4 regions of the Streptomyces formicae genome follow, and region 3 is predicted to be linked to each of the others. Evidence: riboswitches for the same ligand, from Rfam matches in the RefSeq annotation. Region 3 holds a riboswitch; each other region holds the start of a gene.
The links. Region 3 has a riboswitch for cobalamin ahead of KY5_RS12030 (prenyltransferase/squalene oxidase repeat-containing protein). Riboswitches for the same ligand answer to the same signal wherever they lie in the genome.
Positions count from the first base shown of each region.

Region 1: linked by a shared signal. The riboswitch ahead of KY5_RS40720 (CbtB domain-containing protein) and the one ahead of KY5_RS12030 (prenyltransferase/squalene oxidase repeat-containing protein) in region 3 are both predicted to bind cobalamin.
Region 2: linked by a shared signal. The riboswitch ahead of KY5_RS11060 (ABC transporter substrate-binding protein) and the one ahead of KY5_RS12030 (prenyltransferase/squalene oxidase repeat-containing protein) in region 3 are both predicted to bind cobalamin.
Region 4: linked by a shared signal. The riboswitch ahead of KY5_RS38565 (energy-coupling factor ABC transporter permease) and the one ahead of KY5_RS12030 (prenyltransferase/squalene oxidase repeat-containing protein) in region 3 are both predicted to bind cobalamin.

Region 1 is NZ_CP022685.1:9,483,006-9,486,202, reverse strand. It holds gene KY5_RS40730 (histidine phosphatase family protein) at 1-250, shown strand, start outside; gene KY5_RS40725 (CbtA family protein) at 192-980, opposite strand; gene KY5_RS40720 (CbtB domain-containing protein) at 1,002-1,223, opposite strand; cobalamin riboswitch at 1,265-1,395, opposite strand; gene KY5_RS40715 (hypothetical protein) at 1,469-2,284, opposite strand; gene KY5_RS40710 (nuclear transport factor 2 family protein) at 2,482-2,937, shown strand; gene KY5_RS40705 (NmrA family NAD(P)-binding protein) at 2,934-3,197, shown strand, end outside.
Region 2 is NZ_CP022685.1:2,617,260-2,620,456, forward strand. It holds gene KY5_RS11055 (FecCD family ABC transporter permease) at 1-470, opposite strand, end outside; gene KY5_RS11060 (ABC transporter substrate-binding protein) at 470-1,513, opposite strand; cobalamin riboswitch at 1,579-1,766, opposite strand; gene KY5_RS11065 (VOC family protein) at 1,795-2,235, opposite strand; gene KY5_RS11070 (AraC family transcriptional regulator) at 2,241-3,098, opposite strand.
Region 3 is NZ_CP022685.1:2,847,737-2,850,933, reverse strand. It holds gene KY5_RS12030 (prenyltransferase/squalene oxidase repeat-containing protein) at 1-1,172, opposite strand, end outside; cobalamin riboswitch at 1,294-1,419, opposite strand; gene KY5_RS12025 (MBL fold metallo-hydrolase) at 1,466-2,521, opposite strand; gene KY5_RS12020 (aldehyde dehydrogenase) at 2,712-3,197, shown strand, end outside.
Region 4 is NZ_CP022685.1:8,958,626-8,961,822, forward strand. It holds gene KY5_RS38550 (energy-coupling factor ABC transporter ATP-binding protein) at 1-111, opposite strand, end outside; gene cbiQ (cobalt ECF transporter T component CbiQ) at 108-857, opposite strand; gene KY5_RS38560 (energy-coupling factor ABC transporter substrate-binding protein) at 864-1,217, opposite strand; gene KY5_RS38565 (energy-coupling factor ABC transporter permease) at 1,217-1,951, opposite strand; cobalamin riboswitch at 1,981-2,165, opposite strand; gene KY5_RS38570 (methyltransferase family protein) at 2,250-2,771, shown strand; gene KY5_RS38575 (CYTH domain-containing protein) at 2,804-3,197, opposite strand, start outside.

The DNA of each region.
Region 1 (3,197 bases), 6.6 Mb from region 3:
TGCCGGTGGCGAGTCGGTGAGCAGCTTCTCCGCGCGCGTGGTGCGCTGGCTCGACGCCACGGCGGCCGGTGAAGGACGCCTCGTCGCCGTCGTGGAACCGGAAGTCGTGCGCGCCGCGGTGATCCACGTGACGGGCGCGCCACCGGCCGCGTTCTGGCGGCTCGACGTGGAACCGCTGACGGTCACGGAGCTCAGCGGCCGGGCCGGACGCTGGAACCTGCGGCTGGGGCGTCCCGTGAACTCCCTCTGAGCGGAGGGTCCTCGCGCGGACGCAGCAAGCGCTCGGCCAACTCGCCGAAGAGCAGCCCGAATCCGCCCCACAGCGTGATCTGCGTGGCGAGTGCGGAGAGCCGGAAGCGCCACAGCAGCGCCGCCGGGAAGTGCTCGGGCACCTCGTTGACCACGGGCAGGAAGGCGTACGCGATGCCGATGACGGCGGCGAAGCCGAGTACGGCCACCACTGTCGCGTACCACGCGCCGATCCTCGCGGCGAGACGCTTGCCCAGGATGGTCGCGGCGATCGCGAGGAGCACGCTCAGCACCATCATCAGCAGGTACAGCGTGGTCCGCCTCCCGATGGTGTCGGCGTTGCCCACGGCAGGCGGGTTGGCCGGGTACTTCAGGAAGGGCACGACGTACACCGCGAGCAGGGCGCAGCCGGAGAGCAGCAGGGCGGTGGCGCGCGGGCCGAAGCGGCCGACGCGGCCCAGGGCGAAGCAGTAAGCGAGTGCGGCGATGCCGCCGAAGGCGACCCCGTAGACGAGGATGCCGGTGGCGAGACCGGCCGTGGACTGGAGGCTCCTGGAGACGAGTTCGACCTCGTCACCGTGGGAGTGAGCGACGTGGGCCTCCTCGAAACCGATGGCGCTGTCGACGTTCGGCTCACCGAGGAAGTAGCCCACGATCAGGGCGAGCACGCCGGCTCCCAGACCGGCGAGCATGCCCCGAACGAGGAGATTCCGTACAGTTGTGGAGTTCATGAGCGCGCGGTGTTCCTCTGGTCAGTGGCAGGGGAAACCGAGCAGGTGGCGGGCGTCGTGCACCCACTCATGAACCCCCGCGCCGCTGAACACGGAGGTGGCGCCCTGTTCGGCGCCGACGAAGTACAACAGGACCAGCATCAGTACGCCGAAGAAGACGGCCCAGGGGGCGATGTCCTTCAGCGGCAGCTTGGCGGGTACGGCAGGGGTGGTGGCGGTCGGCTGGGCGACGTGTTGCGCCATGGCATGGCCTCCTGGGGAGTTCGCGTCCCGTATCGGTGGTGCACAGGACGACAGCCACGGGTCTGACTCACGCGCGGTCCGAGGACCACGCGCACACAGTGGCGCGACCGTGCCGGAATCTCACCGGCTTCCGCTCGTGCTGTCATCGATAACCCACTGAACGTACCGTCTGTCGCGTCCATGGCCAAGATGGAGTCCGCGCCGGGCCGTTCACCTATCGGCCGGAGTGACCGGGCGCAGTCGCCCTAGGCGCAGGCGACGTTGCCCTCGATGCCGAACGTCTGCCGCCCGTTCAGCCACGACAACTCCCACGTGACGGGGCACTCGTCGGCCTCCACCTTGGCGGCGGTCAGCTCGACCGTCTTCTTCTCCCCCTTGCCGATCGGGCAGGTGACGAAGGTGGCCTCGTCGCGCTCACGCCCCTCGTCCGTCTCGCAGCCCGGGGTGGTCGTGGAGATCCCGTGGCCCCAGATCATGAGGTCGGCCTGGGTCTCGGTCTCGCCCTTGTGGGTGGCGGTGAACGTCATGGAGGTCTCGCTCTGCGCGTCGCGCCGCCCCGGCGTCACCTCGACCGTGTACGGCGGGTCCTTCCGTTCGGAGGTCAGGGTGAAGGTGCTCGCCAGGGTGTCGTGAAGGCGCGTTCCACTGAAGGGGCTGTCGTCGTGGGCGTGCACCGACACTTCGGCGACCACCTCGTAGGTTCCGGGGCCGACGTAGGGAACGGGGCTGTTCAGCGCCCCCTCGGCGACCTGCTTGCCCTCGTGGAACATCTTCCACGGCCCTGTGACATCGCAGTGCTTCCACGTGTGCAGGGCGTTCCAGCAGTTGGAGCCCGTGGCGATGTTCATGAACCGGCCGGCCTGGCCGACCTTCGCGCACAGTTTGACGTTGGCGCTGTTGCCCCCGCCGGAGACCTTCTGGATGCCGCCGCAGTGCTCCTCGGGTCCGGCCTGGGCCACGGCCCGCTGGGGGCCGCCCGGCGCGGCGGTGGCGGCCTGCGTGGCGGGTGGGCCGCACAGGGCGGTGGCCATGGTCAGGGCGGCCAGGAAGGTACGTCGCATGCCTGGGTTACCTCACATCGAGAGGAAGGGTGGGCGGCTCCGCAGTCTGACCCCCGGGGCAGCGCGGAGCCAGAGATCTCCGTCCGCGCCGCGCCGCTTCACCTGATCGGCCGGGCGACGACATTGCCAAGCGGACCAGCGGTCCGTATCGTTCAAGCGGACCACCGGTCCGGATTTCGCGAGATGAATGAGGCCCCATGTCTGTACCGACTTCGCCACCGACTCCGCCGTCGGTTCCCGCCTCCGCCGAGGACCTCTTCCGCCACAGCCTGCGACTACTCCTGGACAAGGACATCTCCGGCTGGGTCGAACTGTGGGCCGAGGACGGGGTCCTGGAGTTTCCGTTCGCTCCCCCGGGCTGGCCCCGGCGCCTGGACGGCAAGGCGGCCGTCGCCGACTACATGCGCCGGTACCCCGACCACATAGACCTGCACGACTTCCCTGACGTACGGATTCACCGGACCGCCGAACCGGGCACCGTCGTGGTCGAGATGCGTGGCGTCGGCCGCCTGGTGGAGACCGGGGCGCCCTTCGACATGACGTACGTCGCCGTCGTCACCATCCAGGACGGGCTCATCAACTCCTACCGCGACTACTGGAATCCCCTCGCCGTCCTCGAACCCGGCGCCGACTTCACCGGGAGCGCCCGATGAGCACCACCGGCACCACGTTGGTCATCGGCGCCACCGGCGTCACCGGCAGCCGGACCGCGGCGCGGCTGGCCGCCTCAGGCCACCGCGTCCGAGCGGCCAGCCGACGCGCTGCCCCGGTCTCCGGCACCGAGCCGGTCCGCTTCGACTGGTACGACCCCGCCACCCACGCCGCCGCCTTGGACGGGGTCGACCGTGTCTACCTCATTCCGCCCGTGGGCGACGCGGACCCGGCGGCGACGATGCTGCCCTTCCTCCGGCAG
Region 2 (3,197 bases), 230 kb from region 3:
AGGACCACGCGGTCCGTCGAGCCGCCCAGCGTATGGCTCAGGAGCAGTACCAGGGCGAAGGAGCAGAGCGCTCCGACGAAGGCGCCCGCCGAGACCGACACCACTCCCCCGCCCACGCCGAGCACGACGACCGCGACCGCCCCGGTGGACGCGCCGGACGACACCCCGAGCACGAAGGGGTCGGCGAGCGGGTTGCGGAGCAGGGACTGCATGACCGCGCCGCAGACCGCGAGTCCGGCGCCGCAGACCGCGGCGAGCAGGGTGCGCGGCATCCGCAGGTTCCAGACGATGCCGTCCCTGATCGGGGTGAGCCGTGCCTCGCCCCAGCCGAGGTGCGCGGCGAGCGCCGCCCACACGTCGGGCACGGAGATGTCCGCGGGCCCGATGGTGACGGCGACCGCCACGGAGAGGACGAGCGCGGCGAGCCCCGCGAGCCACAGCAGCCACTGTCGCGCGAGGGCGGCCGAGATCACTGGGCGAGCCCGAACTTCCGCAGCCCCGCCGCCACTTGCTCGATGCCGTCGACCGTGCGGATCGTGGGGTTCATGGCCTGGCCGCTGAGGAGTACGTAGCGCTTCTTCTTCACGGCGGTCAGGTTCCTGGTAGCCGGGTTGGTCTCCAGGAACTCGATCTTCGCCGCGGCGCTCTCCGCGGACTGGGACTTGCGGGTGAGGTCGCCGATGACGAGGACGTCGGGGTCGCGGTCGGCGACGGTCTCCCAGTTGATCTGGGGCCATTCCTCGCGGGTGTCGTCGAAGACGTTCTTCGCGCCGAGTTCGCGCGTGATGATGCCGGGGGCGCCGCAGCAGCCCGCCATGTAGGGGGCGTCGGAGTTGGCGAACCAGTAGAGGAGCGTCGCGTCGGAGGCGTCGATGTCCTCGGTGGCCTTCGCGACGCGGCCCTTCAGCCCGGCGACCAGCTTCTCGCCGCGCTTCTCGACGTCGAACACCTTCGCGAGGTCGCGGATCTCGCCGTAGACGGTGTCCATGGTGAGGGTCTTGACGCGCTTGCCGTCGCCGCCGCCGTCGTTGTCCTTGCCCGCGCAGTCGGTGGGCGAGACGTAGACGGGGACGCCGAGCTCGGTGAACTTGGCACGGTCGGCGACGCCGCCCTTGCCGACCGTGTAGAGGAAGGAGGCGCTGACGAAGTCCGGCTCCTTGGCGAGGACCCGTTCCAGGGACGGGTAGCGGTCGGCGAGCCGCTCCACCCCGGCGTTGTCCTTCGCCAGGTTCTTCAGGACCGGGTCGGTCCAGGTGCCCGTGCCCACCATGCGGTCGGCGAGGCCGAGCGAGAGCAGGATCTCCGAGGAGCCCTGGTCGAGGGAGACGGCGCGCCGCGGCGGAGCCTTGACCTCGGCCTTCTTGCCGCAGGAGGCGACCGTCACGGGGTAGCCCCGCGCCTTCTCCCCCGCCCCCGCCGTCTTCTGCGCGGCACCGCCGCCGCATGCCGTGAGCGCGAGCGCTCCGGCGCAGAGCAGGGCGAACTTACGTATACGGGCAGCTTTCGAGGACACGCGATCCCTTGAGTCTCACGGCTCATACGCGGAGCCTGGCCTGCGTCACGCCCTCCGCCGCCCGGTGTGCGAGCGGAGGCGCCAGCAGGTCTTCGGACTCGGGGATCGACCGGGCGGGGCGCCTTCCCGGGCGTCCGTGGACGCCCAGTGGCCGTGGCCCCGCCCGTTCTCCCTCACCGCTGCGCGTCAGTTCCGGATTCGCACCGGATTCCCTGGCCCAGGTGTGGGTTTGACTGGCTTGCGCAAGTTATCACGCCTGCTCACGGCGTCGTCACGCCCGCTCAGGAGGCGGCTCCGGGCCTCGGCTCGCCCCGGTAGGTGCCGAACGACCAGCGGTTTCCCTCCGGGTCCAGGATGCCGAACTCCCGGCTGCCGTACGGCTTGTCCTCGATCTCCGTGGTGACGCGCACGCCCGCCGCCACGAGGCGCTCGTACAGCTCGTCGACCCGGTCGGTGACGACGTAGGCGCCCGCCGTACCGGGCGTTCCGCAGGTGCCTTCGGGCGCCGAGGGGTCGTACGAGCCGAGCATGACGCCACCGCCCTCGGGCCAGTCGAGCTGGGCGTGGGCGACGCGGTCGCCGTCCTCGTAGACGGCGGTGCGCAGGAAGCCGACGGTGCCGACGAGAAAGTCGATCAGGGCCGGGGCGTCGTTCGCCTGGAGGCCCGGCCAGATGGTGGGCGCGGGGGCGGTCGTGGGCATGGTGTCAGGTGTGGTGTTCATGGCTCTCAGTCTTCGCCCGTGCCGTGCGCCCCGGCTTGGATATTCCGGCACTCTTCGGCCAGCCAGCGGGTCGGGCTCGCCCCCGTGTACTGCTGGAAGTCGCGGACCAGGTGCGAATGGTCGTAATAACCGGTGTCGGCGGCGACCCGGGCGAGGTCGGGGCCCGCGCCCGCCGCGACGGAGCGGACCACCGCGGCCCTCGCGTGCTGGAAGCGCATCAGGCGCGCGGCCTGCTTGGGGCTCAGACCCGTCTCCGCGCGGAACACGGAGGTGAGACGGCGCTCGCTGAGCGCGACGTGCCGGGAGAGACCGCCGACGGTGCCCGTGCCCCGGTGCCTGGCGAGCCAGGCCCAGGCTTCCGCGACCTCGGGGCGCACCGGACCCGCCCCTTCGGCGGCGGCGCGCCGCCGCAGGTAGTCGGCGAGGAGGGCGAAGCGGTCCTCCCAGCGGTCCAGGCCGCAGAGGCGCTCGCGGATCTCCGCGGCCTGTCCGCCCAGGACGTCCGTGCCGCTGGTGACGAGCTCCCCGGCCAGTGCGGCGGCGGGCAGGCCGAGCAGCGCGCGGGCCGCCAGGGGGTGCACGGCGAGCTGGATGCCCGCCTCGTGCTCGGGCTGGACGACGTAGGCGGGGCTCTGGTGCAGGCCGCCCAGGACGATGTCGGTGCGCACCGCGTCCCCGCCGGTCGCCCGGTCCGGTGTGCTGCCGGTGGCGATGGGTCCGTCGAGGGAGAAGATCACGGTCAGATACGGCGAGGGCAGGCCCCGGTGCAGGGCGGGGCGCTGTCCGGCGGTGCGGTAGCCGACCGCCGAGACGACCATGCCGTCCAGCCGGGGGACGGCCCTGACGAACTCTTGGGAGCCCATGCGACCAGTATGCGCGGCACCACTGACACGGTCCCGGCGGCGGCCTCCGCCGCGCTCTCGGCGTCCGGTTCGACTACCCGTGTTCCCCTGCTCCATGCC
Region 3 (3,197 bases):
CCGACGCCGATGATCCACCAGACGCTGACGCCGCCGCCGTCGTCCTTCTTCTCGTCCGAGTCGGAGGCGGAGCCGGTGGGGGACTTCGACGCGGACCGCGGGGCCGGGCCCGTGGCGTTGAGCTGCTTCACCAGGTCGGCGCCGCCGAAGTCACGGGCGTCCATCCCCGCCGCGTTGGCGGCGAAGACCAGCTGGGCGTAGGCGGCGGGACCCGACTGCTTCGCCCAGTCCGCGGAGTTCTTCGCGAGCCACTCGGCGGACTTCTTGGCCCGCTCCTTCTGGTCGGCGGCCGCGAGCGCGAGCACCGCGTCGGCGGTGTTGCCGAAGTCGGGCTTGTCCTTGGCGCCCGGCATCGAGGACATCAGGTGGTCGTCGGTCTTGCCGAGGGTGTCCAGGAGGTAGCCGACGCCGTTGCTCGCCGCCTGCGTCGCGGTGTCGGGCTTCGCGCACTTGGACCCGGTGGCGTCGCGGTCCTTGGGCGGCTCCACGACGAGGCCCCTGCCGAGGCTGCCGAGCACACCGGCCGCGGTGGCGTCGGCGTTCGGCGAGAGCTTGCCGGACTTGGGGTCGGCGAGGCCGAAGGCGCCGCCGTCCTTGTCGCAGTCCATGACGAGCTTGGGCAGCGCGTCGTAGGCGGACTTGCCGTCCTTGGACTTCACGTCGGCGGGGTTCTCGCCCGCCGCGACGAGGGCGCCGATCACGATGCCGGTGGAGTTCGCGTCGGTGGGCAGGCCCGGGTTGTAGCCCCAGCCACCGTCCGTGTTCTGTACGGACTTCAGCCACTCGACGCTCTTCTTGAGCGTCTTGTCCTCGTGACCGACTCCGGCGAGCGCCTGCACGGCCGCGGCGGTGGAGTTGCTGTCGACCGCGGTCTTGGAGTCGCACGGCGCGCTCGCGTCCGCGCGGTACGCCGCGAAGCCGCCGCTCGCGCACTGCTGCCCGGTCAGCCAGTCGATGGCCTTCTCGGCGGGCTCGACGCCCTCCATGCTCTGGGCGAGCAGGGCGTACGACTGGCGGAAGACGCCGTCGAACTTGGGGTCGGTCTTGCCGTAGAGGCCCGAGGGGAGCGCGGCGGGCGACGGCGAGGCGTCGTCCGCGAAGGCTGCCGGTGCTGCGGCCGAGCCGAACACGGCGACGGCGGCCAGGACCGCTGCGCTGCGGCGAACGTTCATGATGCGGCGGGTTGCCTCTCCCTGCGGGGAGCGGGGCGGCACGGACCGTTGCGAGCACGGCTTCCGGGCGGCTCCGGCTCCGTATACCTCGACGGTGCCGCTCATCGGGGTCCGATGAAGCGAGCCGGTCACGTTCCGCACCGGGCATTCCGGCTCTCCGCTGGAAGCGGTCATACGGCTGCGGGTCAGCGCCGGATTCGCACCGGCTTCCCCCTGTACGGGCGTGAGGACGACGCGCCCACTCTACCGGCCCGTACCAGGAGCGGCCGGGCACGGGATCCACGCCCGGGGATTCACACCGCCACGTACGTCACCGGGTCGCCGCCCGGCACGACCTCGGCGCGGCCCAGCTTCACCAGGCGCCGCACATGGGCCTCCGCTTCCGATACGGCGATGTTGCGCGAGCCGTAGGGGATCTCGGCCCAGGGCCGGTTCCACTCCATGTGCTCGGCGAGCTGCCAGGCGGTGCGGGGCTCGGCGAGGAGGGCGCCCAGCCCGGTGAGGCGCTCCTCGTGGTGGGCGACGAGCGAGCCGACGCGGGCGGGGGCGTCGGTGAAGGCGTGCTGGTGGGCGGGGAGGATCTCGGCCGGGTCGAGGCGGGCCACCCGTTCCAGGGAGTCGAGGTAGTCGCCGAGGGGATCGGTGACCGTGGCGTCGTCGGGGTCCTCGTACAGGCCGATGTGCGGGGTGATGCCGGGCAGCAGGTGGTCGCCGGAGAAGAGGCGGCCGTTGCCCCTGAGTCCGGCCGGGTGGTCCTCCTCCAGGTGCAGGCAGACGTGGCCGGGGGTGTGGCCCGGGGTCCAGATCGCCCGCAGGCGGCGGCCCGCCAGGTCGAGGAGCTCGCCGGGGACGATGTCGCGGTCGGGCAGGGCGGGGTCGAGGCCGGGGAGCCTCCTGGGGCGGCCCTCCTCGGCGGCGCGGACCAGCGGCGCGACGTGCTCCTCGGGGGCGCCCGCGGCCGTGAGCTTCGCCGCCATGTAGGCGTACCACCGCTCGGGCGGGTTGGAGCGGGTGCGGCGCACCACGGAGGCGTCCGCCTCGTGCATCGCGATCCACGCGCCCGACGCCTCGCGGACCTTCGCGGACAGGCCGTGGTGGTCGGGGTGGTGGTGGGTGATGACCACGCCGTGCACGTCGGCGACGGCGACGCCGCACGCGGCGAGCCCGTCGGCCAGCGTGTGCCAGGAGGCCGGGTCGTCCCAGCCGGTGTCGACGAGGACGGCGCCGCGGTCGGTGTCCAGGAGGTGGACGAGGGTGAAGCCGAGGGGGTTGTCGGGGATCGGGACCTTGATGCTCCAGACGCCGCCGCCGTGCTCGATCACCGGCGGGTCCGTCACCTGCGGGGTCATGAGGGCCTCGTCTCTCGTCGCCGGGTGCCGTCACTATAACTAGAACTAGTTTCAATAGTCGCCCAAGTCGACGGAATGGGCGGCCGGTTGCGCGTCCGTTCCGTGGACTCCGCCAACTAGAACTGGTATCAGTTCTGAAACAGTGTCAGGAAGTCGGTGTCGGAAAGCGCTCCGCAGGAGGCAGTCAGCCATGACCGAGCTCGTGGAACACGGACAGCTGTTCATCGGCGGGGAGTTGGTGGACCCGCTCGGCAAGGGCGTCATCGACGTCGTGTCGCCGCACACCGGAAAGGTCTTCGCCCGCGTGCCGCACGCGGCCCCCGCCGACGTGGACCGCGCCGTCGCCACCGCCCGCAAGGCGTTCGACGACGGGCCCTGGCGCCGCATGACCCTGGACGAGCGGATCGAGGTCGTCACCAAGATCAAGGACGGGATCGCCGTACGCCACGAGGAGATCGCCCGCGCCATCAGCTCGGAGAACGGCACCCCGTACACCTCCAGCGTGATGGTGCAGGCGCTCGCCGCGATGATGGCGTGGGACGCGGCCATCACGGTGGCCCGCGACTTCACCTACGAGGAGGCACGCGACGGCGTCCTCGGGAAACTCCTCGTGCGGCGCGAGCCGGTGGGGGTGGTCGCGGCCGTCGTCCCCTGGAACGTCCCGCAGTTCACCGCC
Region 4 (3,197 bases), 6.1 Mb from region 3:
GTCGAAGTCGAGGCCGCTGAGGACGGTCGGGCCCTCCTCGTACGCGTAGGAGACGCCGCGCAGCGCGACCAGGGAATCGCCGGAGGTGTGAGGAGCGCGTGGCCCGCTCATGGGAGAAGCCTTTCCAGTACGAGGGTGAGTGCCACCAGGGCCACGAGCAGCGCCACGCTCGCGGCCACGAAGCGCCGTGAGACGTGGGCCTCCGGCACCAGCACCCGCAGCGTGCCGTCGTAGCCGCGCCCGGCGAGCCCGGCCTGGAGACGGCCCGCACGGTCGAAGGCCCGCACGAAGGCGGTGGCGCCGAGGCCGCCGAGCGAGCGCCAGGTGGCGGCCCGCGTGGTGTGGCCCAGGCGGGCCGCCTGCGCTTGTCGGATCCGGCCCATGGAGTCCAGGAGCAGGAAGCTCATGCGGTACGTCACGAGCGCCACATCGACCACCGGCGCGGGCACCCCGGCCTTGACCAGGCGGGGCAGTAGGTCCGACATCGGTGTGGTGAACGCGAACAGGAGCACCCCGAGCGAGGCCGCCGAGGTCCGCAGGAGCAGACCGCCCGCGCGGGCGGGGCCGCCGTCGGCGAGCGTGACGAACCCGTCGGGCCCGCCGACCTGGATCAGCAGGGTCACGGCGCCGGTGACGCAGAAGCCGAGCGGCACGCGGTAGGCGCGCCACAGTTTGCGCGGCGGCACACCGGCCGGGCCGAGCAGCACGGTGAGCGCGGCGGTGAGGACGAGGACGGCACCTGGCCAGGGCGGCAGCGAGATGGCGAGCACGGTGAGGCCGAGCCCGAGCACGGCCTTGTCCACGGGGTGACGGCGGCGCCAGCGACTGCTGTGCGCCGCCGCGTCGATGGGCAGCACGCCGGGTCAGACCTCTTCGGTCTCGGGGCGCGCGCCCTCCGCGTCGTCCTGGGCACGCAGGCGCTCGGCACCCTGACGGCGTCCCCTGCGCAGCCCGAAGTAGTACGCGAGCACACCCGCGCCGAGGGCCGCCTGCAGCGCGAACAGCGCCGATTCGACCTCCCCCGAGGGCGGCTCGTACAGGGGCGAGAACCAGGGCTCGTAGTCCGGCTCGATCTCGGTGATCGCCGACTCGGCCTGCGCGTCGGCGCCCGCGAACGGCTCCTTCTTGTCGTCGCCCAGGCCGAGCGCCAGGGGCAGCACCGCGAGCGCGGCGACGATCAGGAGCAGCAGGACATTGATCTTCGTGTTCCGGTTCATCAGGCACCGGCCCCCGTCTCCGTCGTGACCGCGGTCTTCTCCGTGCCGGACGCCTTCTGAGCACCGGCCTTGCGTTGCAGCAGGACCCCGAGCCGGGTGAGCTCGCCCTTGCTGGACTGCACGAGCAGCCGCATCACCACGACGGTGAGCAGGCCCTCGCTGACGGCCAGCGGGATCTGCGTGACGGCGAAGATGCCGCCGAACTTGCCGAGCGCGCCGAGGAACCCGCTGCTGGGGTCGGGGAAGGCCAGGGCCAGCTGGACACTGGTGACGCAGTACGTGGAGAGGTCGGCGACGAAGGCACCGAAGAACACGGCGACCATCAGCGGCACGTCGTACCGCTTGAGGAGCCGGTAGACGGCGTAACCGGCCCACGGCCCGACGATCGCCATCGAGAAGACGTTGGCCCCGAGCGTGGTGAGCCCGCCGTGGGCGAGCAGCAGGGCCTGGAACAGCAGTGTGATGGTGCCGAGCACCGTCATGATCGGCGGCCGGAACAGGATGGCGCCGAGCCCGGTCCCCGTCGGGTGCGAGCAACTGCCCGTCACCGAGGGGATCTTCAGGGCGGAAAGGACGAAAGTGAAGGCTCCGGAGGCACCGAGGAGCAGGGTGCTCTCCGGATGCTCCTTGACTTCACGGGTCAGGGAACGGACTCCGTGGACGACGAACGGCGCGGACGCTACGCCCCAGGCGATCGCGTGCGCCGGTGGGAGGAAACCCTCGGCAATGTGCATGGCTCGGCAGACCCTCTCCAGCACCTCGTGGATGGACAACGCGCCTTGGCCGGTCTCCTGGCTGACGGGTCGTACCGACCGGACTCCGCCTTCCCGGGTGCTTGCGCACCCAGTGGCTGCCGCGAGGGCTGGAGCCGGACTTCCCGATCACAGTGGCGAGGGCCGCACCGGCATCACACCGGATTTCCCGTTCACCAAGGCGTCGTGACAGTAGTCCGCAAGTGATCGAACTGACAACCTGCGCAAGGGGCGCGTCGCGGGCCTATCGGCGGAGCACCGGGTCTCGCATGCTGATGTCATGCGTCAGGGTGCGGCAGCCGTCGGCAGCGTGGTCTTCTTCGTGGTGGCACCGGGGGTGGTGACCGGCGTGGTGCCGTGGTGGCTCTCGGACGGCTGGTCGGCCGGTGGCTCCTGGAACTGGTCGGTGGGCGCGCTCGGTTGGGCCGTGGTCATCGGCTCGGCGGCGCTCCTGGTGCACTCCTTCGGCCGCTTCGTGGCGCAGGGCCTCGGTACGCCCGCTCCGCCGGCGCCCACCGAACACCTGGTGGTCACCGGCGCCTACCGCTACGTACGCAACCCGATGTACGTGGCGGTCGTCGCGCTCATCCTGGCCCAGGGCCTGGTGCTCGCACGGCCCCTGCTGCTCGGTTACGGCCTGGTGGCGTGGGCGGTGATGGCCGTCTTCGTGCGCGCCTATGAAGAGCCCACGCTGCGGCGGCAGTTCGGATCGGAGTACGAGGTGTACCGGCGCGGGGTGCGGGCGTGGATTCCCGGACTCCGGGCGTACGAAGCGGCGGCGCGACCGGCGGACGGGGCCTAGGCCCTCGTACGCGGGTGGGATGGTCCTGCACGTCAGCTCTGATGGCTGGTTTTCCTGTAGGACCACGCGAGGGCGACCAAGCCGAGGTATCCGGTCATGTTCGCGGTGAAGTCCCGTCCGGTCCACGGGAGCGTGACGGCGATCGCGGCGAGTGCGGAGAGCCCCACGGCGATGCCGCTGTTGCGGCGGGAACGGCCCCGTTCGGCGTGTCTTGTCAAGGCACGCCAGCCTGCGCAGAGGCTGATGAATCCGAGCGTCTGGAGGAGCACGGCGGGGATTTGGGACGACCCCCCGGCCAGCAGTCCTTCGTCGCCGCCCATGCTCATGGCCAGGAGCCCGCCGATCAGCATGGCCAGGGACCCGGTGAACCGGAAGTACTCCCAGGAGATGCCCCCGGAGGGCACGCGGGCCGGTATGCGTCGGGTG